Regions from separate parts of the Glutamicibacter sp. BW77 genome, predicted to be linked through region 1. Evidence: riboswitches for the same ligand, from Rfam matches in the RefSeq annotation. Region 1 holds a riboswitch; each other region holds the start of a gene.
The links. Region 1 has a riboswitch for S-adenosylmethionine ahead of CIK74_RS07340 (flavin reductase family protein). Riboswitches for the same ligand answer to the same signal wherever they lie in the genome.
Positions count from the first base shown of each region.

Region 2: linked by a shared signal. The riboswitch ahead of CIK74_RS10955 (methionine ABC transporter ATP-binding protein) and the one ahead of CIK74_RS07340 (flavin reductase family protein) in region 1 are both predicted to bind S-adenosylmethionine.
Region 3: linked by a shared signal. The riboswitch ahead of CIK74_RS13505 (bifunctional o-acetylhomoserine/o-acetylserine sulfhydrylase) and the one ahead of CIK74_RS07340 (flavin reductase family protein) in region 1 are both predicted to bind S-adenosylmethionine.
Region 4: linked by a shared signal. The riboswitch ahead of CIK74_RS09225 (hypothetical protein) and the one ahead of CIK74_RS07340 (flavin reductase family protein) in region 1 are both predicted to bind S-adenosylmethionine.

Region 1 is NZ_NRGT01000051.1:36,292-45,160, forward strand. Features, by position in the region: gene CIK74_RS07315 (acetyl-CoA hydrolase/transferase family protein) at 1-1,338, shown strand, start outside; gene CIK74_RS07320 (hypothetical protein) at 1,407-2,360, opposite strand; gene CIK74_RS07325 (dihydrofolate reductase family protein) at 2,491-3,069, opposite strand; gene CIK74_RS07330 (acyl--CoA ligase family protein) at 3,158-4,762, opposite strand; gene CIK74_RS07335 (PQQ-dependent sugar dehydrogenase) at 4,921-6,024, opposite strand; SAM riboswitch class IV at 6,214-6,329, shown strand; gene CIK74_RS07340 (flavin reductase family protein) at 6,436-6,936, shown strand; gene dnaB (replicative DNA helicase) at 7,585-8,869, shown strand, end outside.
Region 2 is NZ_NRGT01000065.1:30,630-36,499, forward strand. Features, by position in the region: gene CIK74_RS10945 (MetQ/NlpA family ABC transporter substrate-binding protein) at 1-890, opposite strand, end outside; gene CIK74_RS10950 (methionine ABC transporter permease) at 916-1,611, opposite strand; gene CIK74_RS10955 (methionine ABC transporter ATP-binding protein) at 1,608-2,642, opposite strand; SAM riboswitch class I at 2,789-2,879, opposite strand; gene CIK74_RS10960 (ASCH domain-containing protein) at 3,149-3,670, opposite strand; gene ggt (gamma-glutamyltransferase) at 4,082-5,870, shown strand, end outside.
Region 3 is NZ_NRGT01000073.1:235,876-244,744, reverse strand. Features, by position in the region: gene CIK74_RS13525 (dienelactone hydrolase family protein) at 1-273, opposite strand, end outside; gene CIK74_RS13520 (SHOCT domain-containing protein) at 475-864, shown strand; gene CIK74_RS13515 (SGNH/GDSL hydrolase family protein) at 913-1,779, shown strand; gene CIK74_RS13510 (homoserine O-acetyltransferase) at 1,872-3,017, opposite strand; gene CIK74_RS13505 (bifunctional o-acetylhomoserine/o-acetylserine sulfhydrylase) at 3,020-4,375, opposite strand; SAM riboswitch class IV at 4,456-4,573, opposite strand; gene CIK74_RS13500 (VOC family protein) at 4,748-5,392, shown strand; gene CIK74_RS13495 (GNAT family acetyltransferase) at 5,459-5,869, opposite strand; gene CIK74_RS13490 (type II CAAX endopeptidase family protein) at 5,932-6,714, opposite strand; gene CIK74_RS13485 (hypothetical protein) at 6,750-7,136, shown strand; gene CIK74_RS13480 (hypothetical protein) at 7,150-7,605, shown strand; gene tpx (thiol peroxidase) at 7,804-8,301, opposite strand; gene CIK74_RS13470 (class I SAM-dependent methyltransferase) at 8,400-8,869, shown strand, end outside.
Region 4 is NZ_NRGT01000057.1:188,560-197,428, reverse strand. Features, by position in the region: gene CIK74_RS09240 (sarcosine oxidase subunit alpha family protein) at 1-1,843, shown strand, start outside; gene soxG (sarcosine oxidase subunit gamma family protein) at 1,836-2,456, shown strand; gene purU (formyltetrahydrofolate deformylase) at 2,584-3,444, shown strand; gene CIK74_RS09225 (hypothetical protein) at 3,533-4,045, opposite strand; SAM riboswitch class IV at 4,056-4,171, opposite strand; gene CIK74_RS09220 (GDSL-type esterase/lipase family protein) at 4,485-5,402, shown strand; gene CIK74_RS09215 (universal stress protein) at 5,614-6,105, shown strand; gene CIK74_RS09210 (mycothione reductase) at 6,167-7,567, shown strand; gene CIK74_RS09205 (CHY zinc finger protein) at 7,564-7,887, opposite strand; gene CIK74_RS09200 (MFS transporter) at 8,439-8,869, shown strand, end outside.

The sequences.
Region 1 (8,869 bases):
GACTTCAAGATCAACGTGCTGACCGGCGCCTCGACCGCACCGGAGCTCGATGGTGTGCTCGCCAAGGCCGAGGGCATGAACCTGCGCCTGCCTTATATGTCTGACCCTGAGCTACGCCGGCGAATCAACGACGGCAACATGGAGTACATGGACATTCACCTGTCCCACGTCGCTCAGCACGCCTGGTTCGGCTTCTACGGCAAGATCGATGTAGCTATCGTCGAGGTGGTCGGCGTGACCGCAGAAGGCGATCTGATCCCTTCCAGCTCGGTTGGCAACAATAAGACTTGGCTGGAAATGGCAGACCAGATCATCATCGAGGTCAACACCCAGCAGTCGGCCGCGATGGATGGCATGCACGACATCTACTACGGCACCGCGCTGCCTCCACACCGCAAGCCAATTAACCTGACTACGGTACGTGACCGCATCGGCCAGAAGTACATGGATATCGATGTCACCAAGGTGGTGGCGGTCGTAGAAACTGATGCGCCAGACCGTCTGAGCCCTTTCGCTCCGGTAGACGAGACCAGTACCCAGATCGCAGATCACCTACTTGATTTCTTGGACTATGAGATCCGCCAGGGAAGACTGACCGAGAAGCTACTGCCATTGCAGTCCGGCGTAGGCAATATTGCCAACGCCGTACTAGCCGGACTGGCTCGTGGCGGATACGAGGGCCTAACCGCCTACACGGAGGTCATCCAAGACGGGATGTTGGAGCTGATCAAGGACGGCACCATCGAGTTTGCCTCCGCCACCAGCTTCTCGCTGTCTGCCGATGGTATCGACGAGTTCAACAAGCACGTGGATCACTACCGTGAGCGGATCTTGCTTCGTGCTCAGGAGATTTCCAATCACCCGGAAATCATTCGCCGGTTGGGCTGCATTGCGCTCAACGGCATGATTGAGGCGGATATCTACGGCAACGTCAACTCCACTAACGTGCTCGGATCCCATGTGATGAACGGTATTGGCGGCTCGGGTGACTTTGCCCGTAACGGTTACCTGTCGGTGTTCATGTCCCCCTCAGTGGCTAAGGGTGGCAAGATCTCCGGTATCGTGCCAATGGCCAGCCACGTGGACCACACCGAACATGACACGATGATCCTGATTACCGAGCAGGGCCTAGCTGATCTGCGTGGACTTTCACCTAAGCAGCGCGCCCAGCTGATCATCGACAAGTGCGCACACCCCGAATACCGTCCGATGTTGCAGGACTACTTCGACCGCGCACGTAAAGAAAGCTACGGCAAGCACACCCCACACCTGTTGGGTGAGGCGCTTGCCATGCATCAGCGCTTCTTCGAGACCGGTGATATGCGCTTAGCTAAGTAGCTCAAGATCGCTTTAGGCTGGACCCTGACTCTTTTGAATCAAGGTCCAGCCTTCGCTTTAACTATCTCTTATTTAGCTTCGCGAAGGTAAAATCCCTGAGTCTGGTTGTTGTACATGCGCACTTCGTTCAAGTGGCCGGTCGGCACGTTCGGGTTCGCAGGATCTGCAATTTTGGTTCCCGGTGCATAGAACATGGCTAACGGTGCATCGGAGTAGTTCAACGTCGTAAAACCGTTGTTGACCCAGAAGTTGAGAACTGCAACGTCACCGTTTGCATGGGTGACCTGAGGATACTTAATTTCTAAGCAGTCAGGGGAATGCTCGGCGGTGACATCATCACCTGGACACCACGTTCCGTTGACCAGTGAGAGATCCAAGATTCCTCGGTCTGTCGCAGCCAAATCTTCTATGGACTCGGCGACTAACTGCTTACCGTTCCAAGCTAAGGTCGCCTTAATCTGTCCGCTGGGAGCTGCGGCCGGCTCGGTGGTCAAAAGTTCCCGGTCAGCGATGACCAATTTCTTGCCGTCGACTTTCAAAGAGCTGGGAATCCCGCGTGCCCCGCCGTTAACATCACCCATCTGGAACGGCTTACCCAGCGGGGCGATGCCCTGCGCTGTGCTCTGAAAAAGCTGGATGTGTGCTGGCCACGCTACGCCGCCCTTGTCGCAGTAGAACGCCGTGACCAATTCTTTCACCCCGTCGCCGGTGAGGTCAGCGGCTACGGTGAGCTTCGAGTCTGCAAGGGTTGGAGCGCTCGCGTTGGGGTATTCCGGATGTTTTGCAGGCAGCGCTCCGTCGACGAGTTTTCCCGCTGGGAAGCCACACATCGACGGAATCTTTGCGGATTTGAGCATTTGCGGGGTTAGATCTGCAAGGGATGCGGGAGGCGAGGGGGCCAGTTTCGACTCGTGGGCTGATGGACTAGATGGTTCCGTGGTCGTTGGAGGCACGGTGCACGAGACCATTGCCAAGGCAGCGATGACGCCAAGAACAGCCGGAATTATTTTTCGCTGTGGCACGGTAGTTTCCTAAGCAAGAAGTGATTATCTGGTGTTTATCTCCGAGCTTATAGTGAATTACTACTTGTGGGAGCGTCCATTTTGAGTATGACGCCAAACTTCGAGATTTGTGAGCCGCTGCCTGACGTTCTTAATGATGCAGGCTAGGACGATAAATTAATTCTTGGATACGCCCATCAAGCAACCTTGAATCCACAAGTTCAAGGTCAAAATCCTCGACGCCGGCGAAGATTGGATCCTGACCCGTGAGCCCAGTCAGTGCAGGGAAGATGGTTAGCTGAATAAAATCAACCAGCCCCGCTGCCATAAGTGCCCTATTCATAGACAAAGACCCGTGCGAACGCAGTGGGACCGTGGATTCAGCTTTTAACCGCGGCACCACCGCTAGCGCGTCACCACGCTCTAGCGAGGCATCGGGCCAGTCCAAGACACCGGTCAGCGTATTAGAAATGACGGTGGCGGGTTGTTTATGCATCGCCTCGCCCCACGGGTCATCAACATCCGAATATTTGTCGGCCTGCGCCCAAAACTGTGAGAACAGCTTGAAGGTGTTGGAGCCGAAAACCATATGACAGGGGGATGCATACTGCTCTAAACGGCGGGCTAGAAGTTCGGGGCCTTGTTTGCCCCAGTAACCACCCCAATTTCCCGAGGCGCCGCCAAATCCGTCGAGGCTCGAAAACACGTCAAAGGTATATGTCGCAGGCATGAGAACTCCCGGTGTAATGAGCTAAGTGCAACTCACCTTACGCCTGCCCGGGCCTGCCCGGAACCCTGAAGTGAAGGCCGGTCCACGGTCATTTAGTTTCGCTCAACCCTTGAGCGCGCAGGACATTCTTTTGTACCTTGCCGGTGGAGGTACGTGGCAGATCCTGTGGGAAAACGATGGTTCGTGGAACCTTATATCCGGCAAGTTTTTCCCGAGCAAAACCGATCAAGGTCTCCTCATCTAGGGTGGACCCGCTGGCTCGGATGACGTAGGCGACCGGACGCTCTCCCCACTTCTCATCAGGCACCCCCACGACTGCCAAGTCCAACACTTCCGGGTGAGAAGCCAACGCCTGTTCCACCTCAATGGTGGAGATGTTCTCGCCGCCAGAAATGATAATGTCCTTCGCCCGGTCGCGTACCTGGATATAGCCGTCGGGATGCATCACCCCAAGATCCCCGGTGTGGAACCAGCCGCCGGCAAATGCCTGTTCTGTGGCCGCTTCGTCACGGTAGTAGCCAATCATGACGTTGTTTCCGCGCAAAACAATCTCACCCATGGTCTGTCCATCGGCGGGAACATCGCCCATATTCTCGTCAACTATCCGGGCGCTTTCTGCGGTCAGCATGCCCACGCCCTGGCGGGAGAGCAGGGATGCACGCTCATCTTCGCCCAGCTGATTCCACTCGTCTTGGTATTCACAGATCGTGTAGGGACCATAGACCTCAGTCAGGCCGTACACGTGGACTACCTCGATACCCAATTTTTGGAGCTTGGCGATAATTGCTGGCGAAGGTGGTGCGCCCGCGGTGGTGATGCGCAGTGGTGCCTGGAGCGGGTGAGCGCGCGGCGCATCGGCAATGATCGAGCAGACCGTGGGAGCCCCGCAGAGGTGTGTTGCGCCAAGTTCTTCAATGCCATCCCAGACTGCATCTTCGCGGACACCACGCAGGCAAAGGTGGGTGCCGCCGGCTGCGGTGACCGCCCAGGGTGTGCACCACCCATTGCAGTGGAACATTGGCAGTGTCCAGAGGTAGCGGGTTTGGGTGGTGAATCCCTGGTGGTGCGCCTCGGAGAGCGAGTTCAGGTAGCTGCCGCGATGCGAGTAGAGCACTCCCTTGGGTTTCCCCGTGGTGCCCGAGGTGTAGTTCAAGGCGATGGGTGCGCGCTCATCTGCCACCTCGTAGGCCAGCGGTTCCGCCGTCGAGGCAGTATCAAGCAGCTCCTCTAGCGTCCCGTCCACCGCTACCTCGGGGCGTTGGCCGGTGTACTGGTCATCGGTGATCTCGATCAACGCTTCGAGGCTCAGAATCTCGGCACGCAAGGTTGAAGTATTAGCTAACAGCTCGGTGTCGGCAAAAAGTAGCTTCGCCTCGGAGTGATCCATGATGTAGCGCAGCTCGTGGGCGGTGAGTCGCGTATTTAAAGCGATCAGCACGCCTCCTGCCAGTGGTACCGCGTAGTGCGCCATCAGCATTTCTGGAGTATTGGGGGCCAACACGGCTACCCGGTCACCTGGGTTAATACGCGTCTTGATGGCCTGCGCAAAGCGTTGCACACGGGACTCAAATTGTGCGTAGCTGTAATTTCGTGAGCCGTGAATGATCGCGGTCTTGGATGGATAAACCTCGGCCGAGCGCTGTAGGAAACGCAGAGGGGTGAGTTCCGAATGGTTTGCCTGAGTCATGACCATGTGCGCGACATCCTTCGATTCATCGTTGTGGTTTACTTCAATTTGTCCATGTGAGCTGAAGCACTTCCATCTAATATCGTGGCATGAACCTCAGGGTCAAACAAAGAAACGCAGTCTCATTGCGTCGAGTGGGCGAAATTCAGCGGTCAGTGACTATGTCACTGACTAAACTTTGCGGGAAAAATACCGAGAATCTTGTCATCAGATTCCTGTGCGGTACCGCGGCCATCGGTGTTATTGGTCAATACCCAAAGCTCTCCGGCAGCAGTGACTACTGCGTCCCGAAACCTTCCGTAGCGGCCGGTGAAGGCTTCGGTGGAATCACTCGGTGAGCTCAAATCGATGATTCGCAACCGTTCACCACGCAAGTTAGCCACATAAAGTACGTCCTGGTGAATACTCATGCCACTAGGGCTCGCAGACTCAGTGCTCCATTGCTGGAGCGGGTCAACGTAGTCAGCATTATTGGCGATACCTTCGGTGACCGGCCACCCGTAGTTGGCACCCGCTCTGATCAGGTTCAGCTCGTCCCAGCGGTTTTGCCCAAACTCGCTGGCGTACATGGTTCCATCGCTAGCCCAGGCGAGTCCCTGCGGATTACGATGACCGAAGCTAAACACCGGAGAATCGGGAAAAGGATTATCTTCCGGAACTTCACCGTTGATGGTTAGTCGCAAGATCTTTCCGCCGAAGCTGTCTAGGTCTTGGGCCAAAGATTCATTTCCGGCATCACCAACGGTTGCGTAGAGCATCAAATCTGGTCCGATGGCCAACCGTCCGCCATTGTGGATCGTTGCCGAAGGTAGCCCTGAAATAAGCGTTTGTGGATTTGTGAGGCTCAGATTTCCAGCCTCTCCAGTTACCTCAAAGCGCTGGATTCGATTCCCCTCGGCGGCGGTCGAATAGGCGAACAGGTATGGCCGTTGATAAGCCAGCCCGAGCAGTCCACCCTCACCACCATGAACTACGTCGTTGAGTTTGCTAACTTGCCGCTGATTTCCTTCCGTGTCTATTTCCAATATTCGTCCAGAATCACGTTCTGAAACCAAGAGCGTACTCTCCGCGAAAACCATTGACCAGGGAGCATTTAGCTCATCGGCAACGATGCGGGGTTCGGCTGTTTGTGATGCAGAACCACTGTTGGAGACGTTGACTGGTGGTGCTGATGGCTGCGCAGTGCAGGCCGTTATGGAAACAGCGCAGGCCAGGGCAATACCGAGGTAAGCAGTGGTTTTACCGATGGCTACTGGTCCGGGACGCATGGGATCAGGCTAGCAACTTTGGTTTAATGCGCAAGGGAGTTTTGGGATAAGTCTGAGCAGCGCTAAAAATGAATAATTTTCTGATTTGCCAACAAAAAATGGGTACTCATCGAATTTCAGCTCGAATATTTCGATTTGCGAAGCGATTTGTTTGACGGTTACGCACGTTGCCCAATATCGTTTAATCAGAATCATGAGCGTCAGCAAAAGCCCTGGCTAGCTGGCCGGCAACCCTCTATACGGTAGCGGGGTGCTCCAGGTGAGGATTCGGTGTCGTGCAACACCGCACGATACAAGTACCGCACATCGAGGCGTAAAACCTTCGACGGCGGGCCAAAGTAAGCAGTAGGTGCTTTTGTCCTGTCGCCGACCGTCGCCGTACCGATGTGTATGAAGTAAAGGAAGCAAAGCATGTCTTTGAATCAAGAGCTTGACGCGCTGACGTTACGCAAAGTTTTCGCGCAGCACCCATCCGGAGTTGCCGCGCTTTGCGCCGATATCGACGGTGAGAAGACGGGAATTGTTGCCTCCTCGTTCACCGTGGGGGTCTCACTGGAACCCGCGTTAGTGATGTTTGCGGTGCAGAAAACCTCAAATACCTGGCCAAAGTTGCGCGGTGCTAACCGCATAGGTGTCTCAGTGCTCAGTGAGCGCAATGAAGGAGTCTGCGGGCAGATCGCATCGAAGAAGGGCGATCGGTTCCTCGGTATTAATACACACAGTAGCGCCGATGGTTCATTGTTCATTGAGGACTCCACACTATGGCTCGACACCTCAATTTATAGTGAGGTAGAAGCGGGAGATCACTGGGTGGTACTGCTAGAAGTTCATGGCCATAAGCTGGCCGAGCATCTTCCATCGATCTTCCATGATTCACGATTTCACTCGTTACCGGTCCCGGAATTCGTCTAAATAGCTTTTTCGCGCCGCCGGCCTCTTGATCAAGAGGCCGGCGGCGCGATGCTGTTTAAGCAGTAGGTCTCGAGTTGATGCCGGGACTCCGTGCGTCACAAGTCGACGCGGGCGACTTTGAGCTTAATTGTGGATTACTTCGCCCAAAGTTACGACTCAGTAGCTTATAGTCGCTGTGACTACCGACTTCTAAGACTGTTGATTATCCACAAAACTGTCCACATGCATGTGGACAGTGCGTGGATAAGTTCCATCATAAGGCGAAATACACCGTAATTCCGGACTTTATCCTGTGGATAACGTAAGTTGAGAAGATTGTCTCTACAAAGAAATAAACTTTCTATCCACAGGCGTCAAAATATATTTATACTAGTCAACTCATAGTTCAATGAGTTTAAGTGTGGTAATCCACAAGCTTCTCCCCAAGTCACGCACAGGGTCATCCACAGCGAGAGCATGCTTATCCACAGATCTTGTGGATAACCGAGTTTACGGCTATAGATAAGAGACCTAGTGTTGGCTTTGGGACTGATATATCCACAGGTACCGCTGACGCTATAGCGTCGGTCGGCAGTGACATGCTTGAGCGTTGCCATCGGGGCACAAGGGTATTTCCCAGAGGTTCAATAGGGGATGGAAGTGTCTGTTATGAGTGCGGAACCGGTCTACGAAAGTCAGGGTTCTGAGGCGGGTCGTACCCCGCCGCAGGATATTCCTGCCGAAATGTCGGTTCTCGGCGGCATGATGCTGTCTAAAGATGCCATCGCCGACGTGGTTGAGGTGTTGCGTGGAACAGATTTTTATCGTCCAGCCCACGAGTCAATCTTCGATGCAATTATCGATCTCTACGGTCGTGGTGAACCTGCCGATGCAGTGACCGTCTCGGATCTGCTCACCAAGCGCAGCGAAATCGCCCGCGTCGGTGGAGCTGCCTATCTGCACAATCTCATCCAACAGGTACCAACGGCCGCAAACGCCGGCTACTACGCTGAGATTGTCCGTGAGCGGGCGGTGCTTCGCCGTCTGGTGGATGCCGGAACACGTATCGTGCAGATGGGTTACTCGCCAGATGGCGAAGTTGACGCCATCGTGAATGAAGCCCAGGCTGAGGTCTACAAGGTTGCCGAAAACCGAAATAGTGAAGACTACGTACGCCTCTCGGACATCATCGAAGGAACAGTTGATGAAATCGAGAACGCCGCCAATGCCGGCGACGGAATTACCGGTGTGCCTACCGGATTCTACGAATTCGACGAGCTGACCCAAGGTTTGAAGGGCGGACAGATGATTATCATCGCGGCCCGTCCGGCAGTGGGTAAATCAACCTTTGCTCTGGATTTCGCCCGCTCGGCGGCCATTAAGAACAATATGGCTACCGTCTTCTTCTCCTTGGAAATGGGCCGCAATGAAATTGCGATGCGACTGCTCTCGGCGGAAGCGTCCATTCAGCTCCAGGACCTGCGTAAGGGTTCGGTAGAAGACGCGCAGTGGACCAAGATTGCCACCACCATGGGACGGCTGAACGAAGCGCCACTATTCATCGACGATTCGCCGAATATGTCCATGATGGAAATTCGTGCGAAATGCCGCCGGCTCAAGCAACGCAATGAGCTGCGCATGATCATCCTGGACTACCTCCAGCTGATGAGTTCCGGTAAGCGCGTGGAATCGCGTCAGCAGGAAGTCTCTGAGTTCTCACGTAACCTCAAGCTGCTGGCCAAGGAGCTAGACGTTCCGCTGGTTGCCCTGTCGCAGCTGAACCGTGGTTCCGAGCAACGTACCGACAAGAAGCCAATGATTTCGGACCTTCGTGAATCGGGTTCGATCGAGCAGGACGCCGACATGGTCATCTTGCTGCACCGTGATGACGTGTATGACAAGGAAAATCGTCCGGGTGAAGCCGACGTGATCATCGCTAAGCACCGTGCAGGTC
Region 2 (5,870 bases), on a different contig from region 1:
AGTACACCGTGCACTAAGGGATCTTCCGTGCTTTCCAGATACTCCTGCAACCGCGGGTCGGAGAAGACCTCAATCAGTTTTGCAGCGTCAGGGGTCTTGGAGAATTTGGTACCAAAAATTAGCTTTGAGGCGAAAGTCCTCGGTGGTTCAGGGAACAGGAGTCCTTTATCTCGACCCACTTTTCCGGCATCAAACTGTGAGACATAACCAATCGCGACATCCACGTCGTCAAGCATGCGTGGCATGGTCATCAGCTCCGCTTCCTTCAGCTTGAATTCATGCGGATTGTCTACCACGTCAGCCATTTTGGCAGTGCGTGGTTCGATGTCTGGGTTCAGGCCGAGCAGACCTTCGCGTTCGAGCAGCCAGAGCGCCTGGCCCTGGTTCGCGACGTCATTGGGAAGTAGCAGTGTCGCCCCCTTGGGCAGTTCCTCGACCGAGCCATACCGGCTGGAGTACAACCCGAAGCCCCACTGATAGAGCTCTACGGTTGCGGTGAGATCAACACCGGCGGCCTCTGCAGACTGTTTCATGTACCACTCGTGTTCAAAAATGGTCGCATCGAATTGCCCCTCGGCCACGGCGCGGTTGGCCTGGATCGAATCCTGCAACCCAACGGCTTCAATTTCAATTCCGTAGTCCGGTGCAATGTTCTCGGCGACGTATTTCAGTATCTGCTCTTCCCCGGCCATCGCTGGTTCGTAGTGGACCTTGAACTTTGTCTTGCTTGGCTGATTGGCTGCGAGTGCGGGCGTAGATCGTTGCTGTACTAAAAGTGCGCCAAGTACGAGTGCCACGATGGTCGCGCAAGCGGCGATGGTCCAGGGCAACTTGGCGGTGTTTTTGCGAAGGGTGAAGCCGTGAACGTGGCCATTGGGTGAAGTTGTCATGATCTTCTCGTTTGTTTGAGGGCGCTTAGGGGCGTGCCAGCGCACGGGCGATACGGTCGCCGAGGAATTGGACTATTTGCACGGTCACGATCAGTGCGAGGATGGTCGCAATCATGACGTTCATATCAAAACGCTGGTATCCGTAGGTCACCGCAAGATATCCGATACCACCGGCTCCGATAGTTCCGGCGATCGCCGAGTACTCGACCATGGAGATGGTGTTCAGTGTGATCGCTGAGGCAAGTGCTGGCAACGCCTCGCGTACTTGAGTGGAGCCAATGATTTGCAACGGGGATCCACCGGTCACCAAACCGACTGCAAGGTTTTCCTTGGGCAGGTCGTTCAACGCGTTTTGTACTAAACGGGCGAAGAATGGAATACCCGCAATAGTCATGGGTACAACGGCAGCCCAGATGCCGATGGTAGTTCCCGTGATCCATTTGGTGAAAGGAATAATGGCAGCCATCAAGACTAGGAAGGGCAGCGAGCGGCCCATATTCACGATCCAGCTCAATGTGGCATGGCTCTGCGTGTGCGGGAAGAGGCCTCGCCTGTCGGTGTTGAACAGAGCCAGTCCCATGATGCCGCCAAAAATGATCACTAAGACCATCACGATTCCTACCATGGCCCAGGTCTCTGCGTAGGCAGGGAGCATCAGGGAACCCAGCTCACTCCACGGGGTATCTGTACCCACAGTGACGCTTTCGGTTGGAAGACTCATACCGTCACCTCGATTCGTGTTTCACCATTGATCTTGTCTGTGCGCAACGCCTGCGAATGGGCGGTGGCGTGTAGTCCCCAACCGTCGAGTACCTCGATGGCTCGTGCTTCGCCGATACCAGATAGCCCTATTTCAACGCGGCCCAGCGTGCCTTCTTGGTGGGCTTCTACGGATCCGCCAAGCAGTGCCACCGTGGCACCATATTCGCTGCCTAATTTGGAAATCCATGAAGGATCAATCTGCGTCCCGCGGTAAGCGACGGTCAAGGCAAAGTCGTAACCGGCTGGCACCAGGTCTGGGTGCAAGGGCAAAAGCTTGGAACCAGTTACCGATTCCGGGTTTGCCACCAGTGCGCGCAGTTCGCCGTATTCGGCGATTCGGCCACCATCTAGCTGTGCCACGCGGTCGGCGATATGACGTACCACATCCATCTCGTGGGTAATCAAGATGATTGCCAGCCCGAGGTCGGTACGTAAGGAAGCGAGCAGTTCGAGGATCTGCGCAGTTGCTTCCGGGTCGAGGCCCGAGGTTGCCTCGTCGGAGAGCAGCAGTCGCGGGCGCAGGGCCAGAGCCCTAGCTATACCCACGCGTTGGCGCTGCCCACCGGAGAGTTCGCCCGGATAGGAATTGGCGCGGTCGGCCAACCCGACTCGTTCTAAAAGCTCGGCAACTCGATGTTCCATCTCATGATGGACTACTCCGAGGTTGCGCAGCGGCAACGCCACATTTTCGGCGACTGTCATGCGGCGCAGCAGAGCCGAATTCTGGAAGATCGTGCCAATGGCACGGCGTTCGGCACGCAAGGCCTTGCCTGAGAGGATCGAAAGGTCTTTGCCATCGACCAAGATCTGCCCACTGCTGGGCTTCTCCAAGAGGGAGATGCAGTGGGACAGCGTGGATTTCCCTGCGCCCGAGGGACCAACCACGGCGGTGATGCTGCCCGCTTGGACCTCCAGATCAATTCCTTTGAGGACCTGTACCCGACCCTGGGCCGTGTCGTAGTGCTTGTGTAGCTGACGGATCTCAATCATTTGAGGGCCCGAAGAAAGTTGTTTGCATTTGTTCTCCCTGGTGCTGGCGCCGCGCAGAGCCCGAGTCAAGTTTGAGCTGCAGACTCGCAATGTAGCGGCGTGAGGCAGCTACGGAATCTTGCAGAACAGTGTTGTATCTACGGACCGCTCCATCGGTCCTGGCGGTAGCACCGGCCCCTCTCGGGGTGGTTGCTGCGACGTCTACGAGCCAGGTCTCTCAGTCGCTCTGGATGGTTACCATTCGATGTCTGAATCGAACAGTTTCAGTCTGTCCGCGAGCAGCTTCCATGAACAACCATGACGTTATAAATGCGTCATGTAGTCACCATCGGTGCTCAGCTAGCAGTAAAACGGGCCATAAATGCGGTACTCACTCGTCATATTTCGCTGAGTGACGGCGCAAGGCGTACATCTTGACTTAAGAACTTAATTCAAACGCCATGATGATCCCCTTCAAGGGCGCAAGGCAAAAATCCTGAACAGCAAGGTAGAGAAAATTATGAGCCTTAAATCTGCTTGCGCGGCCAGACTACCTCGAAGCTTTCGCATACGATGCGTTCACCGGGGATGCTGGTGATTGCCGGTTCCCACTGCTTGGCAAAATCTGCTTGCTGCGTCCGCTTCCAGAACTTCTCGTGCTCCCGGCGCCAGCTAGCCAAGCTACGGTCGTCCTCGCCCTCGGCATAGGCGAATTCGGCATCCACCTGGTCGAATGATCTCAGCGTCACCTCGCTGGTCCGCAGGATAACTTGTGGCGTCCCGGTGCCGTCGCAAGCAATCCAGTGCGAGCCGACCTGCGGGAGGGGTTCGTTCTCGGCAAGGTACTCGTTTTCGAGGCTTGAGGTGGCATGTTTCTGCCCGTGGGTTACTTCTCGCAATAACGAGTCGGCCAGCGCAGGGCTGTCTCCGAAGTATTCCACCACGTAATCACCCGGGTCGCTGGCGCAGCTTTGCCGGTAGTCATCCCACATCTGTGCGGCTGAGGCGAGATCTAACGGTGGCATCTCGGCGGCGTGTTCGTTGCTCATGCTCTTAGCCTAAGCGCAGTCCGGCCACCGCAGTTGTTGACCTCGGCGATTGTTTGAATGTTCCCGTGTTGGCGTGAGCTTGGGTAGCCAGTCTCATGGCGATCGCGGGGTGATCCGTTGGCCTCTTCGGCCATGCAAACGCAACGCGCCCTCAGCTTGGAAAGCGCAAAGCCCTCGCCGGCTACAAAGGTTTCCGATAGTGGCAGTAACCGACGAATCAGATGAACTTGATGACTACGCATTCGCGCCGAGAGCGCCCGGCCGTGTTGGCGAAACCTAAGTTAAAGTATGTCCCGACCTGCGCGAAATTGCGGACAAGCTTGCACAGTGACGCGTGTCACGGAACTCGTCTCGGGGTTTCTCCCGTAAATTGGCGCATACTTCATCCCCACCTTTTCAGGAGATCAAAGAATGTCACGAGCATGTACGAGAGCTATTGCCAGCGTCGCGGCACTCGCACTGGGACTGGGTACTTTCACCGCCCTTCCGGCCAACGCCGATCCCAGGGCAACCGACAAAACTCCAACAGCCAAAGGCAGCGGCGGCGCTGTCTCATCCGTGGACCCGGAAGCGACCGCCGCCGGCATTGAAATCCTACGCAAAGGCGGCAACGCAGTTGATGCGGCTGTCGCAACCGCGGCAGCGCTGGGCGTGACCGAACCTTATAGCGCGGGTATCGGTGGCGGCGGCTATTTCATGTACTACGACTCAAAAACCGGAAAGATCAGCACCATTGACGGCCGCGAGACAGCACCGGCAGCAATACCCCAAGATGCCTTTGTCGACCCGGAAACCGGCAAACCCTACAATTTCACGCCCGAACTGGTGACTAGCGGCGTGGCGGTAGGAGTACCGGGAACTCTAGCCACCTGGCAGCGTGCATTGGATAATTGGGGTTCCCAAAGCTTGAAGAAAGTTTTGCGCCCGGCCACCCAGGTGGCCTCACGCGGTTTTGTCGTCGATGAAACCTTCCGTGAACAGACCCTTGATAACAAGGAACGCTTCGCTGCCTTCAGCTCGACGAGCGAACTTTTCCTGCCCAACGGTGATGCACCCCAGGTTGGCAGCATCTTCAAGAACCCGGATCTTGCCCAAACCTACCGGTTACTTGCCAAGCAGGGCCCCTCAGCGTTCTACCAGGGCGAGATGGCCGAGGAAATATCCCAGACGGTGCAAGCTCCACCCAAGGTTGAAGACACCGAGCTCCCGGTTCCAGCCGGGTATGTGAGCACCGCCGACCTGGCAGACTACGAGGTTGCGGAGCAGCAGCCAACCAAGGTGACCTACCGTGGACTGGATGTCTTTGGCATGGCACCATCGTCCAGCGGAGGAACCACCATCGGAGAATCGCTGAACATTCTTGGCGAATTCGACCTCACAGGCATGGAGCGGCCCTCCGCGCTTCACCACTACTTTGAAGCGACGGCCTTGGCTTATGCCGATCGTGGCAAGTTTGTGGGCGACCCGGCATTTGTGGATGTTCCCACCGCAACCCTGACCGACAAGCTGTTCGGCGTCGACCGGGCGTGCGCGATAAACCCCGAACGGGCCGCGGTGAAGCCGGTAGCGCCGGGCGACATTGAGGGCTACGACGGAACGTGCCCGGCGGCAACCAGCGAACCGGTGATTGAGCAGGATACCGAGAATATTTCCACCACCCATCTTTCGGTGGTGGACCGCTGGGGCAACGTGGTTTCCTACACACTAACCATTGAGCAGACCGGCGGTTCGGGAATGGTGGTGCCGGAGCGCGGCTTCCTGCTGAATAACGAGCTGACCGACTTCTCCACGGCGTATGACCCGCAAGACCCAAACCGTATCGAACCTGGCAAGCGTCCGCGCTCGTCGATGGCGCCAACGATTGTGCTGCGCGACGGCGAACCGATGCTCGCCATCGGCTCCCCTGGCGGCTCCACCATCATCACAACGGTGCTGCAGACCTTGGTGAACCGCATCGATTTGGGCATGGACCTCAGCCAGGCAATCGCGGCGCCTCGCGCCTCGCAGCGCAATACCGCGGCAGTGACGGCAGAACCCGAATTCATCGAGGCCTACGGCTCAGCGCTTGAGGCTTTCGGCCACAAGCTTACCGCCGCTGGTGATTCCTTCACTCCACAGGCCGAGATCGGCGCGGTTGAGGCGGTGGAAATCGCCGCTGATGGGTCTCTGATCGCGGCGGCCGAACCAAGCCGCCGCGGCG
Region 3 (8,869 bases), on a different contig from region 1:
TAGCCAACTCCACAAATCCGTGATTGCTGATTTCACTTCATTAAAGGAGTAATCCAGATCTTGCATCAGTGGGAACCAGGTGAAACCCGGCCCCAGTGCTTGAGGTGCACGCACGGAGACAATCGTGAATTCCTTGGGCAGCATAGGAGCCAACCCCATGAGGTCTTCTTCATTGGATAGGTAGCCGTGCAAGAGCACGAGCAACGGTGTACCCGCCCGTTCTTCCTCGGGACGAGACCAGATAACTGTAGGATTCCAAGTTTTTTCGTTCACCCAACAAGTCAACCAGAATCTTGCGCACTTTGATCCGCAATAGTGGTCACAAGTCTTTTGTTGCAATAGCGTAAACTTCAAAAATCATCTTACATTCTGTTCATAAACATGTTTGACTAGTGATAATTATTCAAATACGCAGCACCAGCGGTCATAGATCTTTGTGGTCGACAGGGGCCAACTCGCAGAATTACGGGACTCATGGACGAGATGGATATAACACAGCTGATCGATTCTAATGAATTGCAGGATTTCGGTTTCATCGACGAAGACCCACTGGGTGGTTCAACTTTCGTGGAAACGACCTTTAGCGCTATTCCGTTACTAACGGGAATATTTGCCGTGCTCTTTATCCTTTTCGTGGGCTTCATCATTTACATCGCAGTTCGAAATTACAAGGCAACCAGAAAAGCGGGATTTGATCCATTCACCCTACAGACAGACGTCGCCACCCGGTTGGCTCGCTCGCAGATGCTAGCTCCGAAGAAAACTACGGAACAGAAACTATCCGAGCTAGACGATCTGCTTACACGCGGAATCATTTCTCGCGAAGAATATACGCAAGCGCGAAGCCAAGCGCTGCGCGATTAATTGTTCTCATCCGTTGACATAAAGTTACCCAAGAGTAACAATGTAGGAGTGTCTGAAAACCCAATCTCCGGCCCGGCAGCCCCACCCCAAGAAGTACATCATCCATGGCGGCGTTACGTTGCGCTCGGAGATTCTTTTACAGAGGGAATAGGTGACCCCGATCCGCACAATCCGGGAAGACATCGTGGGTGGGCTGACCGCGTCGCCCAGCAATTAAGTACCACCGTTCCGGATTTCGCCTATGCAAACTTAGCCATCCGCGGACGGCTAATCAATCAAATAGTTGCAGAACAGCTTGAACCAGCAATCGCGCTTAAACCGGATTTGATCAGCATTTGCGCGGGCGGAAATGATGTCATCCGGCCCGGCGGCGACCCGGATAAAATCGCCGAAAAGCTAGATGGCGCCATCAATGAGTTAAGTGGCACTGGGGCCACCATTGTTTTACTGACCGGCCCGGACATTCGCGACACCCCGGTACTTGGTGGGATTCGTGGCAAGGTCGCAATTTACAACGAAAACGTCCGTGCCATCGCCCAACGTCATGACGCAGTCGTGGGAGATCTCTGGGCATTGAGCGAGCTGCGCCAAACACAAATGTGGGATCCGGATCGCTTGCACTTTTCCCCCGCGGGCCACCAAGTGATCTCCGCAATGGTGCTCGATGCACTGAACGTTCCCCACGAACGCGTCATGGACGCGCAATTAGAACACGCAACCCGAAGCTGGCGCGAAGCACGAATTGAAGACCTGCAATGGGCTCGCGAGTACTTTGGTCCGTGGATCCTGCGCAGGATTCGCCACCAGTCTTCCGGTGATGGAGTTAGCGCAAAAAGACCGCTTCCCACGCCCTTCGCCGTGCAGCCGCCGAATGCCTCGCTGGGTGCTGGAGATAGCGCTCCCGGACAAAAATAAAGACACAAAACAAATGGGACGTGGTTTGTTGCACCGATTACTGGTGCGAAAATCCACGTCCCAAATGTATATGACTGCTTAGTTTTTAGCCCTTAGTCATCAAAGACTAGGGCGGTCAGTACCGGTCCAAGTTGCTTGGCGTCCGTCAGGAAACCGTCATGTCCAATCGGTGAATCGATGTAATGCACCGGCTTAGGCTTCGGCAACGAGGCGGCGAGCAGTTCAGACTGCGCCGGGAAGTACAACCGGTCGCTGTTGACCGCGGCGACCACCACATTCACCTTCTCCAGTCGAGCCAGCGCAACCGTGAGCGATTCGTAACCGCGCGCCACGTCATGGCTCATCAAAGCCTCGGTGAGCACCAGGTAGCTATTCGCGTCAAAACGATGAACCAGCTTGGTCGCCTGGTGATCAAGATAGCTTTCCACCTGGTATCGGCCGCGTGGGCCGCGTGTTGTAACAAACGGCTGTTCGCCGGTCTGCGCATTACGCGCAAACCGCGCTTCAAGCTCAGCCTCCGAACGATAGGTAATATGCGCCAGGCGTCGAGCCAGGCCCAATCCGGCATCCGGGCGCACTCCGTTGGCATAGTAGTCGCCCTGCGCAAAGTTGGGATCGAGGCGAATGGCCTCGGTCTGCACCTGCGCAAAAGCGATCTGTTCTGCCGTGGCTTGCGCCGTGGAGGCCATCACCACCACGTTCTTTACGCGTTGCGGGAATTCAACCGCCCATTCAAGGGCTCGTGCCCCACCCATGGAACCGCCGATGACCGTATGCCAGGAGTGCACCCCGAGCAGGTCGGCCAACCGCGCTTCGAGGCGCACGGAATCCTTGATGGTAATAAAGGGGAAGCGTGAACCCCAGGCGTTGCCGTGCTCATCTGGCGAACTAGGTCCGGTGGACCCATTGCAACCACCGATGATGTTGATGGCCACGACAAAATACTTGTCGGTATCAACAGTTAGCCCGGGGCCGACAAAATCTTCCCACCAGCCCGGGGTCTGCGAATCTCCGCGCGATACGTGCGCATCACCGGTCAACGCGTGCTTCACCAGCACCGCGTTGGTCCCCTCCGCGTTAAGCTGGCCCCATGTTTCGTAGGCCAACTCGATCTGCGGTAGGTAGCCACCGGTTTCGAAGGTGTACTCCCCCACGAACGCACGACGCAAAATGCCGTCTTGCCCGTCGGTAAGTTCCTGCGATGGCAGAGTTTCTTCGGTAGTCACTATGGATGCCATGCCTAAAGGGTTTCCTGCAATTCCTGGTGAGAGAGCTGCTTAGTGGCAGCAAAACCAAGTTGCAGATCAGCGAGAATATCCTTGATGTTTTCAAGTCCCACACTCAACCGAACGAGGCCCGGACGCACACCGGCGGCCAGACGTTCGTCTTCGGTCAATTGCGCGTGGGTGGTCGACGCCGGGTGGATGACGAGCGAACGAACGTCACCGAGGTTGGCCACATGTGAATGCAGCTCCAGCGCATCCACAAAAGCCTTGCCAGCTTCGAGTCCACCAGCAATATCGAAGGCAATAATCGCGCCGACACCGTTTGCCGAGTACTTCTGTCCGCGTTCAAACCACGGCGAGGAAGGCAGGCCAGCGTAAGCGACCTTTTCAACCTGCTCCTGGCTTTCAAGCCAGACGGCTACTTCCTTCGCGTTTTGCACGTGACGCTCGATACGCAGAGACAAAGTCTCCAGACCTTGAGCAATAAGGAAAGCATTAAACGGTGCGACAGCCGCGCCCAGATCGCGGAGCAACTGCACGCGAGCCTTCAGAATGTAGGCAAGATTGGCACCAAGGATGCCATCAACGCCCAGATCGCGGGCGAACACCAAACCGTTGTAGGACTCATCGGGGGTGTTGAAGTCCGGGAAACGTTCCGGATCCTTCGCAAAATCAAATTTGCCCGAGTCCACGATTACGCCGGCAATGGCGGTGCCGTGACCACCGAGGTACTTGGTGGCCGAGTGGATGACGATATCCGCGCCCCACTCGATGGGGCGGATCAGATATGGGGTTGCCAAGGTGTTATCAACCAGCAGTGGAACCCCGACCTCATGGGCAATCTGTGAGACTCCCTCGATGTCCAAAATGTCTTGGCGCGGGTTGGAGACGACTTCACCGAAGAAGGCCTTGGTATTTGGCTTCACCGCTGCACGCCACTGATCCAAGTTGTCTGGATCCGCCACGAAGGTGACCTCGATACCGAGCTTGCGCAGCGTGTGCTTGAGCAGGTTCTGCGTTCCACCGTAGAGGCTCGGGCTGGCCACCAAGTGGTCTCCAGACTGAGCCAAGTTGAGAATTGCGAGGGTGGTTGCTGCCTGCCCCGAGGCGACCAGCAGTGCGCCGACGCCGCCTTCAAGATCCGCGATACGGTTTTCGACCGCTTCCTGCGTTGGATTACCGATACGGGTGTAAATCGGCTCCAGCTCCTGCAGTGCGAAGCGAGCCGCGGCGCTCTCGGCGTTCGGGAAAACAAAAGACGTGGTTTGGAAAATCGGCAGGGCACGCGCACCGGTGACCGGATCTGGTTGCTGCCCGGAATGGATCTGACGTGTTTCAAAAGACCAGTTGTTACTCATGGTTTCCTCCATATTGTTTGTCGACTATGGGGGTACACCACTCAAAAACACACCGACGGCAAATTCCTCGTCGAGGAGCTTTCGAAGGGGGTAACCCGCGCTTGTCCTCAACGCTTGGTGCGTCGAGGGCCAGGTCTTCACCCGGGGCACCCCACCGCGGCGGAGGGTTGCCGCCCAGTAAGCCGGGGCTTGTTACTGGGACTCATGACCTGACTCAAGTCTGCCCGATAGCCGAAGAATTTGGCAATATGAGATAGCTTAACGTGACTCAATCGGTCATATAGATCTTTAATGAAGAAATTTATGCAGACTGTTCGATCCCACCATTACCACTTAGGGTCGCCTAAGTCGAGACTGAGATCACATAGTGACATGATGGGGCACATGATGAGGCTAGATCACGTTAGTTACGCATGTGGCCCCGATGGGCTCATGCCAACCGCCGAAAGAATCTCCAAGGCTTTGGGCCTGGAATTCGTCAAGGGGGGCGTACATCCGCGTTTTGGAACGCGGAATGTAATTTTCCCGCTCAAGCACAACCAGTACCTAGAAGTTGTTGAAGTTCTAAACCACCCTTCCAGCGACAAAGCACCGTTTGGGCAGGCAGTACGAGCCCGCTCCGAGCTTGGCGGCGGCTGGATGGGATGGTGCGTTTCCGTTGAAGACCTCTCCAGCGCCGAAGAGCGGCTGGGACGTAAATCTGTTCCGGGAAACCGCAAGTTCCCAGACGGCCGCGAACTCACCTGGCAGCAAGTTGGAATCAAGGGGCTCATCGCTGATCCGCAGGTTCCGTATTTGCTTCGCTGGGACGCAGGAACGGAGGATCTGCACCCTTCGAAGGCTCTAGAGCCTGTAGGTGCGATTCAAAGCATCACTATCGCTGGTTCCCGCGACCGCGTCCTAGACTGGCTAGGCCAGCCAGAGAACGTCAATCTTGGCGCGGTGAGCATGGAATACGAAGCACCCAACGGCACTCCGGGCATCTTGTCGGTCACCTTTGAAACCGACAATGGTTTGGTCACGCTATAACAAAGAACGTCGAAATAAAGGGTAGGTGCGGACGGCAACGTCCTCGCCTACCCTTTGTCGTTCCAACTATCCAAGCCTTTTGCCTAGGACCACCACTTCTTGAGCTTCGTAGCCTAGCCGCTCGTAAAATCCGATCACATCAGTGTTCTCGGTACGCACCATGAGCTGTACTTTGGGCACCCCTTGTTCAGCAAGCCAACGCGACGCTGCCCCCATAATCTCCTGTCCAAACCCCTGGCCCTGCATGCCGGGTTGGACCGCCACGTAATATAGCCAGCCTCGGTGTCCGTCGAACCCAACCATGGCTGTAGCTACCAGTCTTTGCTCATGACGTCCCGCAAGAATCGTAGAGCTCTGATTCTCCAGTGTTTTACGTGCATCTGCCTCCGGATCATTCCATGGCCGCGTAAGCTCGACGCTCCGCCACAGGGCTGTTGCTTCGCCTATTTCGGTCAGTTTGAGTTCACTGATTTGCATAAGTAAAACGTACCGTTGAAAACGTCGTTTATTGCTATTGCGCAATGCTTGCCGTTGTGGGGTTAGCCTCCGATACCGATAGCGGGGCCGAAGAGCATGAACCCGACAAATCCCACTGCGTCCAACAAGAAGTGCGCGATCACCAACGGCATCACTCGCCCATATTTCTGGTAAATCCAACCGAAAATCACACCCATGGCTATGTTTCCCAGCATCGGGCCGACGCCTTGGTAGAGGTGGTAGCTACCGCGGATCAGCGCAGATCCGAGAATCAGCGTCCACGGTCCCAGGTTCAGCTTCTTACCGTAGGTAAACAGGAAACCGAGCATGATCACTTCTTCAAGCACCGCGTGGCGTACGGCAGAAAGCAGCAGCACCGGCACGCTCCACCAATAGTCACCAAGATTAGCCGTGGACAACGCGGTGGTTACTCCCAAGGCACGGCCTGCGGCATATACGCCCAGGGTTCCAAGGCCCATGGCAAGAAACAATCCGGCCCCAAGTAACAGATCTTTACCCGGACGGCGGAAGTCGAACCCTACATCCTTCACGCTTCGGCCCAGGGTGCGGTGCATCAAATACAGTGCGAGAAGAACCGGGATCAGTGCGAAGAAAATATCCAGCAACTGATAGGACAGGTCGAAGTATTCGCGCGTGTTTAACGGATTATTCATCGACGTGGTCTGGTCGCGCAACGGCGCACGGCTCACCTTGTCGGCGAAACTAATCAGTGAATACACCGCGCTCTGCCCCAAAGACAGGGCTAGAACCAAGATGATCTCAAACCTGAGAGTTTTGCGGGTTGCTGTCTGCTCAATTTGTTCAGCGTTCACATTTTCGATCATAGGCTGATCTGACTGTGCGCGTGCTGAGGAGCCTCATGACTAACCTGCGACAACCTGAAGTTGAGACCACCAGCAAGCTGAACAAAAAGAGTGCGAGTGAGTCGTCCTGTGGCATCGGAGGAAAAGGCGGGAAAGGCAATTTGTCGCGTTCAGTCACCGCCTCAGCTAGCTTGTCTGCAGGTGGAGGTGTGGGCATCAAAGCATTCAACGCAAATACGAACTTCACGGTCCAAAGCTCGCTAACTACAATTTTGTCTTCCGCGTCGTCTAAAATGAACTCACGTCAAATGTATGTTGCTCGCCCACAAAGCACTTTCTACATCTTCAAATGGCGGCAGTACACTGCGGGATTCAAAACTTCGAGCGGATCAGGGACTGCAATTTCTCCTACGGGAATCCAGTTCCGAGTAGTTGCTGCCTAACAAGGAATTAATCTTGAGATCAAAAAGCACTCTAATTTTCGCAACAATCGTTGCACTTGCCCTCTCATTCACAGGTTGCTCCGTTGGCAAATCAGAAATCTCCACACCATCAACAGGACCGTCGCTAGTGCCGATGCAAAAAAATGAAATTGCGGCGACCAAAACGACCATCGAAGAAAAGATCCAAACTGTCTCAGTTGGAATTCCACTGAATGGTGGCCAATATTCGCCGGTACTTGGACGCAAAGGCGAAGACACCTCGTCCACCGTGGTATGGCAGGATGACAAGCACCAGGATCAGGGAAAAATCAAAGTCATTTGCACGCCTGAAGGTGGGACTGTTCAGGAACAGATTGATGTCAACGGCTTTTCAAGCTCGCTAAGCTTCATCGTTAATGAATTGCAGGGGCGAGATTTATCGGTTTCGATCGCCCCTACTCACTCTCTAAAAGCTAGTAAGACTGCTTAACCAATCAGCCAAACCCGCAACTCGCCGAATAAGCGAGATCTCATTCGATGTTTTACGTCCGATTCAGATCATAAACGTCTGCCGAAGTATGCGTGGAGCAAACGGTAGTCATTGACCCCATTTATTGTTTAGACGCAAAATGCCCACCCGAGCACGGGTGGGCATTTTCTGCGCATCATTATCGATGCGAACAAGCGACTAGCTCAGAGCTGCAATTGCAGCATCGTAATCTGGCTCGGTGGTGATTTCCGGAACGATCTGGGTGTAAACGACCTTGCCGGTCTCGTCCAAGACGACGACGGAACGTGCCAAGAGGCCCGCTAGTGGCCCATCTACCTGGGTCACGCCGTAGTCCGAGCCAAAGTCCGAGCGGAACACGGAAGCAGCGGTCACATTTTCGATGTTCTCTGCACCGCAGAAGCGGCCCAAGGCGAATGGCAGGTCAGCGGAAACGCACACTACGGTGGTGTTTTCCAGGCCGGCAGCCAGTTCGTTGAAACGGCGAACGCTGGCAGCGCAGACACCGGTATCAACTGATGGGAAGATGTTCAGGACTACGCGGCGGCCAGCCAGCGACTCGCTGGTGACATCTGCAAGGCCGGTGTCGGTGAGGGTGAATGCTGGAGCCTGCGAGCCTACGGCTGGCAGTTCACCAATGGTCTGTACGGGAGTTCCCTTAAAAGCAGTATTAGCCATAGGTCTTGTTTATCATGGATGCCTAATCCGGAGCCATATTTTCAGCCAACAAGCGCAAACAAGTCGCTCACGCCTTGTGCTCATGCAAGACTGTGGAGATGGGCACGAACTACGATGCATATGCGGCCAAGATGCGAGCGCTGACTCTGGACGGTACTGATTTGGAAGTAGTCGCCCGATTCACTGACATGCTATGCCACCGTGAATCACAGGTTCTGGACATCGGCTGCGGCGTGGGCAATACGGTCAATGCGCTGCGCCGCATGGGACACCATGCCTACGGCATAGACCCCACACCCCAAGTCCTGGAAGTAGCTGCAGAGCTATTCGACGGGACCTGGTTCAGGCAGCTGTCAGCGAATCAGCTGGAGAGCGCCTCTTTGCGCAGCCATGGCCTGCCCGAACAGTACGACGCCATTTTGCTGGCCGGCAATGTTCCGGCATTCATCCCACGCGAACAGCTACGGGGAATTTTCAGTTTGGCCGATCAGGTGCTCAGTTCTTCGGGCGTGCTCATTATCGGCACCACCAGCCATACCAAAGGCGGGTCAGCAGACCAGGACGAGCT
Region 4 (8,869 bases), on a different contig from region 1:
CGCCTGGGTCGCCACCTTGGATGCACAGAACAGCATCGGTGAAGCGCAGCGCATCGAGGCCGATACCCTAGCCATCTCCGGCGGCTTCAACCCGGTGGTGCACCTGCACTCCCAGCGCCAGGGCAAACTGGTGTGGGACACCACCGTGCAGGCCTTCCTGCCCGATGCCGCCGTGGCCAATCAGCACCTCGCCGGTTCGCTTATCGGACGTTTTGACACCGCGGGCGCTCTATCAACCGGTGCCGCCGCTGGCGCCGCTGCTGCTAGTAAAACCGGGTATGAAACCACCGCCCGTATTCCCGAGGCTGTTGAGGAGCCGCTGGGTGAAACCCGCCCGGTGTGGCTGATTGCCTCACGCTTCGGCGAAGACGCAGTGCACTACAAGAACCACTTCGTGGACCTACAACGCGATCAAACTGTCGCCGACGTGTTGCGTTCCACCGGGGCTGGCATGCGCTCGGTAGAACACGTGAAGCGTTACACCTCGATCTCCACCGCCAACGACCAGGGTAAAACTTCAGGAGTGGCAGCGATTGGCGTGATCGCCGCGGTTCTCGGTATTGAAAACCCTGCAGAAATCGGCACCACCACCTTCCGGGCCCCATATACTCCGGTGTCCTTCGTGGCGCTGGCTGGGCGTAACCGTGGTCAACTGCTGGATCCGGCTCGCATCACCGCGATGCACTCCTGGCATTTGGCCCATGGCGCCGAATTTGAGGATGTTGGTCAGTGGAAGCGCCCCTGGTACTACCCACAGGCGGGTGAAACCATGGACGAAGCGGTGTACCGTGAATGCGCCGCGGTGCGCGAATCGGTGGGCATGCTCGACGCCAGTACGTTGGGCAAAATTGAGATCCGTGGCACGGACGCAGCAGAATTCCTCAACCGCATCTACACCAACGGCTACACCAAGCTAAAAGTTGGCATGGGCCGCTACGGCGTCATGTGCAAGGCCGACGGCATGATCTTCGATGACGGGGTGACCCTGCGACTGGCCGAGGACCGTTTCTTGATGCACACCACCACCGGTGGCGCCGCAGATGTGCTGGACTGGATGGAAGAATGGGCGCAGACTGAATGGCCTGAGCTGGATGTCGTCTTCACCTCGGTTACCGAGCAGCTGGCCACCGTCGCGGTGGTTGGTCCGAACTCCCGTAAGGTGATCGCCAAGCTTGCACCGCACCTGGATGTTTCCAACGAGGCCTTCAAATTCATGGCCTTTGTGGACACCACCTTGGAGAACGGCACCCCGGCCCGGATCAGTCGGATTTCCTTCTCCGGTGAGCTGGCCTTCGAAATCGCGGTGCCAAGCTGGTACGGATTGCGCACCTGGGAAGCGGTATACGCCGCCGGCCAGGAATTCAACATCACCCCGTACGGCACCGAAACCATGCACGTGCTGCGTGCCGAGAAGGGATTCATCATCGTCGGCCAGGACACCGACGGCACGGTGACCCCGCAGGATGCCGGCATGGAATGGGTTGTTTCCAAGCTCAAGGACTTCATTGGGAATCGTTCCTTCAGCCGCCAGGACAATCAGCGCGAGGACCGCAAGCAGCTGGTCTCCGTGTTGCCGGTAGACAAGTCCTTGCGCTTGCCAGAAGGTGCGGCCCTGGTTTCCGCGCAAGCGCTGAGCGAAAACGGGATCACCCCAATGGAAGGCTGGGTCACCAGCTCCTACAACTCCCCGGCACTGGGCCGCACCTTTGGCCTGGCGCTAATCAAGAACGGGCGCAATCGCATCGGCGAAGTGCTCAAAACCCCATACGGCGGCCAGCTGGTCGACGTGGTGGTTTCAGAAACCGTCCTCTACGATCCGGAAGGCAGCCGCCGAGATGGCTAAGCACAGTGTTATCGAATCAACCACCGAGCTACGCCGCTCACCGGCAGCGCACCTCGATCAGCTCATGGCCGCGGCCACCGTCACCGGGCAACGCGCCGTCGCATTACGCGAGATTGCTTTCTCCACCCAGATCTCGCTGCGTGCGGTTCCGGGGAGCGCCGGCCATCAAGCTCTGGCACAGGCTACCGGTGTGGGCTTGCCGCAACAGGTCGGTCAAGTGTCCGGAGACGTGTCAGGCACCGCGGTGCTCTGGTTGGGGCCGGACGAATTTTCGGTCTTCAACGCCGCCGGTGAAGATCTGAGCCCCACCTTGGAAGCTGCCTTGGCTGAGCATGAAGGCCAAGTCACCGACCTGTCGGCAAACCGTACGGTGCTCGAGCTCACCGGTCAGGCAGCATCCTTGGTGCTTCGCAAGAGCTGCCCGGCAGACCTACACCCACGCAGTTTTGCGGTCAACCAGGCGATCACCACCACGCTGGCTAACGTGCCCATCCTGCTCTGGCGCACCACCGAAAATGGTTGGTACCTGATGCCACGCGCCTCATTCACCGAGCATGTGGTGCATTGGTTGGTCGACGCAATGAACGAGTTTGCTTCGGAACCGGTAATCTAGCCACAGAACGATCACCACCTACCAAGTTCGCTTGGGAGAATGGCTGCAACCGTTGGGTCGGTCCAAACTGGACCGACCCAATAGTTGCCTGCACTAGGTTTCAAAGACGAACCACGGAAGGACCTTGATGGGCGACCAGATCCGACACATACTGACGTTGCAGTGCCCCGAGGGCATGGGCATCGCACACGATGTCACCGGCTTTTTAGTAGAACACGAACGCACCATCGTTGAACTGAAACAGTATGACGATATGTCCTCCCAACGCCTCTTCATGCGTGTGGACTTCTCCGGGGATGACGTCCCTGGCCTGCTGGAAAAGATGCGCGAAGAATTTGCGCCAATCGCCGCCGAGCGCCAGATGGATTGGCAGCTTCGTGAGCGCGGACAACGCACCAAAGTGCTCATCATGGTCTCTAAATTTGAGCACTGCCTCAACGACCTGTTGCACCGTGCGCACACCGGCTCGCTGCCTATCGACATTGTTGGTGTGGTCTCTAACCACCCTGATCACCGTTCGCTGGTGGAATGGCACAAGGTCCCCTTCCACCACATCCCGGTCACCAAGGACACCAAGCCTGCCGCCGAAGCGAAGCTGGAAGAGATCATCGAGAGGACCGGCACCGAACTGGTGGTGCTCGCGCGCTATATGCAGATCTTCTCCGATAAGCTATCCACCAAGCTTTCGGGACGCACCATTAATATCCACCACTCCTTCCTGCCTTCCTTTAAAGGAGCCAAGCCGTACCACCAGGCCTGGGACCGCGGGGTGAAGACCGTGGGAGCTACGGCGCACTATGTGAACGCAGAGCTCGATGAGGGGCCGATTATCGCCCAGCAGGTCCAAGAGGTGGACCACACTTACACCGCCGAGGACTTGGTGATCGCCGGGCGCGATACCGAGGCCAAGGCGCTGTCCAATGCGGTGAAGTGGCACTGTGAGGGACGGGTGTTCCTCTGGGGCAACCGCACCGTGGTGCTGCGCTAAATACTGTTCAAAATTTGATGCCCGGCGCCAAGTGCCGGGCATCAAGTGTTGGGGTTAACGCCCTACTTAGTTGTTACTGGCCGCGTGATTACTGGTCGCGGCCGGCGCTGAGGAAACACCTCAAGGCTCGGGTTGGACCGACCTTCTGAACCAGATATGGAAAGTCGGCCCACTGTTCGGGGATCAGCTGTTGGCTGTCACAACCCCACAGCCCGCCATCGATATTTAGAGTGCGCAACCGGTCATGCAGCGCGAACTCAGCGGTCAGATCCGACGCAGCTCGCAAGGCGGTGTCCACTGCGTCCGGTAGCAGCGAAAGAATCAAGGCAAATAATTCGGGGTTCATCCCAACTTTTTCCCACCGCTGCGCATAGTCGCGCCAGAGCTCAGGACGCAATGCAGAGGTCCCGTGAAGCAGTCCGCGACTGACACTGTTCAAGCCCATAAACTGGGAAAACTTATTATCGTAGAGCCCCGCCGGAGTGTAGTTGTGCTCTAGTAGCACCGCGGTCCACCGGCGTTCCCAGGCCAGCCTAGAATTTTTGGCTGCCAGCTCGGTTTGTGGCAACCCATACGCGTCAATTAGCTCGGAATGAGACATGGTGGTTCCTTTCATCAACTTGTCCTCGGATGTTCACCGCGGACCGGTTCTTCCCCTGGGGCACCCCACTGATGGAGGAGGGTTGCCGCGTAGTCAGCCAGGTACTTAGGACTACGGCTCTTGAACCTGATAAACAGCATAAACCAGTGCACCGACACTTTAGCTTGACCAATATTTGTCGCATACATAGAACTCGGCATTGACCTTCACCGGCATGAATGTTCGGCGTAGAATATGGCAAACGTAGACACAGGGCTCAACCTGGTTGCGTGTGCGTCATCCGGTGCCGTATTTTGCCCGGTGGTAGCCCTAGATCGTGGGGATCAAGGGCTTCGGGAATTTGCCGTCAAAGTCGTAATCCTATGATGGTGGCCCGGCAGTACGGGCAATTTGCGCGGTGTTCCAGACACAGCGCACGCTGTAAACAGGGGACAATCCAATGAACGGCATCAAGAAGTCCAGATTATTGACGCTTATCACCGCCGGCATCGCCAGTGCCGGCCTTCTGTTGGCAGGCATGGCACCGGCCACGGCACTTGCACCAACCACGCGAAGCAATAGTACCGTGGTGATCAACTACGTAAATTTGGGTGATTCGTATTCTGCCGGCTTTGGCTCGGGATCTATTAAGCCCGGTCCCTTCGACGGTTGTCTGCAAACCACCGGCCCGTCACACGTAACCAATATCGATCAGTTACCTGGCGTCAAACTCACCGCCGATGCGGCCTGCACAGGCTTTAACACTGCACAGATTGCTCAGGTCGCGGCCGGGGTAGCTCCACAACTGGCGGAAGCAGATCTGGTTACCCTCACCTTGGGTGGAAATAATTTGCAGTGGGGTGAAACCGTCGCAGCCTGTGCCAGTGGGAGCACCGCAGAGAAATGCCAGGGGATGCTGAAACTCGGCTACGCGTCCATGCCGGCACTGCGTGCGGATGTGCGATCCACACTCAAACAGATCGATGCGGCCACCGGCGCAAAGATCCTCGTGCTGGGCTATCCGCGGTTGTTCACCAGTTCTCACGGCGACCAGCCATTGATCACGGCCAAGAACGCACGGGCACTGAATAAGTTAGGGGACACGCTTAATCGAACTATCAAGGCTGCCACCAAAGGCACGGATAGCTCCTTCGTTTCGGTGACCGGAGCGTTTATGAACCATGGGGTGGGTGCCACCCAATCCTGGATCAGTTTTAATCTGGCTAACCTTGAAGACCCGTTCAACTTGCACCCAACCACCACCGGTTATCTCAACGGGTACTACCCAGCGGTCAAGCGCCACATTAACCTGAAAAAATTGGCGCATCACGACCGGTATCAGCACAAGCATTCACACTCGCGGCATCATCACGGCTAACTTCGAGCGCGAGCATGTTTGGGTTCCGGATAACTTGCGGGACCCCAACAGCGTGCCTTCCAGCCGGTTTAGCCTAGGCCAGTAAGGGAGCTCAAGACGTTTCTAGAATGTTGCAGACAACGCAGAAACTCCCTGTCATAATGGGTTTAACGGCGAAAGTAAGTCGTGAGTGAAGCCGAAGATCAACTCGGCCTGATCAGTGGGAGTACAGATGACCGAGCGTATTTTTCTCGTTGGTGTTGAGCCTGGACAGTCGCCTTCGGTGCTGGAAGCCGTCATTGGACTGGCTGCGCCTACTGACACAAAAATCATGTGCATCTACGTAGATTCCGGACGTTTTGTCACCGAGCGGCTACCCACCGGAGAAATCATCGCCGACACCACTTTCGACGGCGAAGAACAGATCCCACAGGATTTCTCTCCAGATCTGGCTGCACAACTCACCGCGTCCTTCGAAGGCCACAACGTGCGCTGGGAAGCTCGCAGCGTCGCTGGAGATCCTGCCAAGGCATTGGCTCGTGTTGCCGAGCAGCTCGACGCCCAGCTAATCGCCATTGGCACCCGGCGACCGGGGATACGTAGCCGCATGGAAGAGCTCATGGACGGGTCAATCGCGGTCGCGCTGAGCCACAAACAAAGCCGTCCGGTCCTGGTAGTGCCGCAAAGTCCGCAACTATCTGATATCCCGGCCGAAGCGAAGTAACCTAGCTTCGCTTCGAGGCGAAAACTCGGTCCAGCCTCTCGCGCTGAATTACGATGAGTCCATGACTTCGCACAACGTAGATCTCGCTATTATTGGCTCGGGTTCGGGCAACTCGCTAATTACCAATTACTGGGATGACAAGAAGGTGGCTATCGCCGAAGGCTCAACCTTCGGCGGGACCTGCCTGAACGTTGGGTGTATCCCGACGAAGATGTTTGTTCGCCCGGCCCATCTGGCGCGCGGTGTGGAGGAGGCTGCACGTCTCGGCGTGAAAATGTCGGTAGAGAATGTTGACTGGCCAGCCATGCGTGATCGAATCTTTGGCCGAATTGACGCGATCTCCTCCGGCGGTGAGGACTACCGCGAACGGTTAGAAAACGTCGAACTCATCTCCCAGTACGTCACCTTAGGGCAAGACAATACGCTGACCGCTCAGGATGGCACGACGATCTCCGCCAAACAGCTCGTCATTGCCGCCGGCTCCCGCCCCAGCATGCCCAATATCGAAGGTATCGAACTTGACGCGGTGCACACCTCCGATAGCGTCATGCGTCTGGACAAACTGCCAGAGTCTTTGGTGATTATCGGTGGCGGTTACATTGCTTGCGAGTTTGCCGCCATGTTCTCCGGACTCGGCACCAAGGTCACCCAGCTGGTGCGCTCCGGAGCGTTGATGCGCCAGCTAGACACCGAAATTTCCGACGCCTACAACAAGGAAGCCGCCGCTCACTGGACGGTTCGTTATCACACCGAGGCGAAGGCTCTTCGTCAGGCAGATTCCGGTCTGGATGTGGTTTTGGGAGATGAAACATTGAGCGCCGACGCGGTACTGGTCGCTATTGGGCGAATCCCTAACACCGACAAAATTGGTGCCGAAAAAGCCGGGCTGGACCTCCACCAAGACGGGCGACTCAAAGTCGACGAATACCAGCGGGTGCTACGCGCAGGTAAACCCGTCACCGGTCTCTACGCACTCGGTGACATTAGCTCCGCGGCGCAGCTGAAGCATGTGGCCAACTACGAGGCACGCCTGGTTGCCTACAACCTAGAACACCCAGAATCCTTGCGTAAAAACTCGAACAGAGCGGTACCGGCTGCGGTGTTCACTCACCCGGAGATCGCAATCATTGGGCTCACCGAAGAGGAAGCACGTGAACAGCTTGGCGCGGAAAACCTCACGGTGAAGACGCAGAAGTTCGGAGATACTGCCTACGGTTGGGCAATGGAAGAACAGACCGGATTGTTCAAGGTGTTGGCTGACAAGCGCACCGGCAAGCTGGTCGGTGCCCACGCGATGGGCCCGGAATCTTCAAACCTGATCCAGCCGGTCATCATGGCGATGAATCTGGATATTGATGCACATACCGCGGCCACCGGTCAGTACTGGATTCACCCGGCGCTGATGGAAGTCGTGGAGAACGCGCTCCTCGGATTGGACGTCCCGGACTCCGGCTTGCTTTAGACCTCGAAATACAGCTGAAGATGCAACTTGCACCCGGGATTAAATAGCGCATCACAGGCTGGGCAAGTGTTCGTCTTGAGGTATTCGTTGACGCTTAGTTGAAGGGAGCAGACCCCGCAGAGTACTGCGGGGTCTGTGAACCTCTCAACAGGCCAAAGCACTACCGGATGCCCGGCAGTTTCTTCATGGCAGAGGTGGCATGGGTAGTACTTACCGCAGCAGTAATGCTTGATCGCAATGACGTCGATGTCCTGGTGGTAGTGCGCGCACCGAGTCTGCAAATCGACGTTAACCCCATAAACCTCAGGTTTTTCACTCATGAGTTCTCCTATTCCTACACCGAGACTACTGGCCGGTGAAGGCCCTGAGTCAAATATGTGCGTTGGCATTGGCCCACAGCTCTTCAACTGAGCTCGCCTCTTAGTCCACACTTTAGATTGTCTCGACGGAATCCAAATGTTCGTTTTTAGACGCACCAGGTGATTCCCAAAGTGCGTGATCTGTCGATGTGTAGTGGGTGTACCTTCAATCTGCGCAGCTCTTTGCGTTCAGAAGATCTTGAATAGATGTCGGCTTAAGATTGCGCACCGCGGGTGAGTCTCGCCGTTTCGCTGATTTGGTCAATCATGACCATAGTCGGGTGGCCCTCTAACTCTGCATCACTGCACAACCGTTTGAGCATTTTATGGAGTACAGCGAATTCTTCGGTAACAACCTGACGCACACTGTGCGCTGGTGCACCCTCGATGTGCGAAAGAGGTTACTGGTTTACGACGTTTTTACCTACCATCACACTGTGACCTAGGACATACTCATTCTTAGTCATCACTGGTGGGTCCGGGTTCGGACCCTCACGCTGGAAGGAAAACCATTGGTATCCGAAACCTCAACCAAGGCCGAACGCAAAGGCTTACGCCGGGTCGTCTCCGCCTCCATGGCCGGCACCGTCGTGGAATGGTACGAATTTTTCCTCTACGCCACCGCCGCCACATTGGTCTTTAACAAGATCTTCTTTCCCGACGCGGGCAACGAGCTAGACAACATCATCAAAGCCTTCCTGACTTACGCGGTCGGCTTCATCGCCCGCCCTATTGGCGGCATCGTCTTCGGCCACTTTGGTGATAAATACGGTCGCAAGCACCTGCTGCAAATCGCCATCATACTGGTCGGTGCCACCACCTTCCTCATGGGTTGCCTCCCAACTTTCGACGCCATTGGCTATGCGGCCCCGATCCTGCTGATCGTCTTGCGCTTCCTGCAAGGCTTCGCCGTCGGTGGCGAATGGGGTGGAGCGGTGTTGCT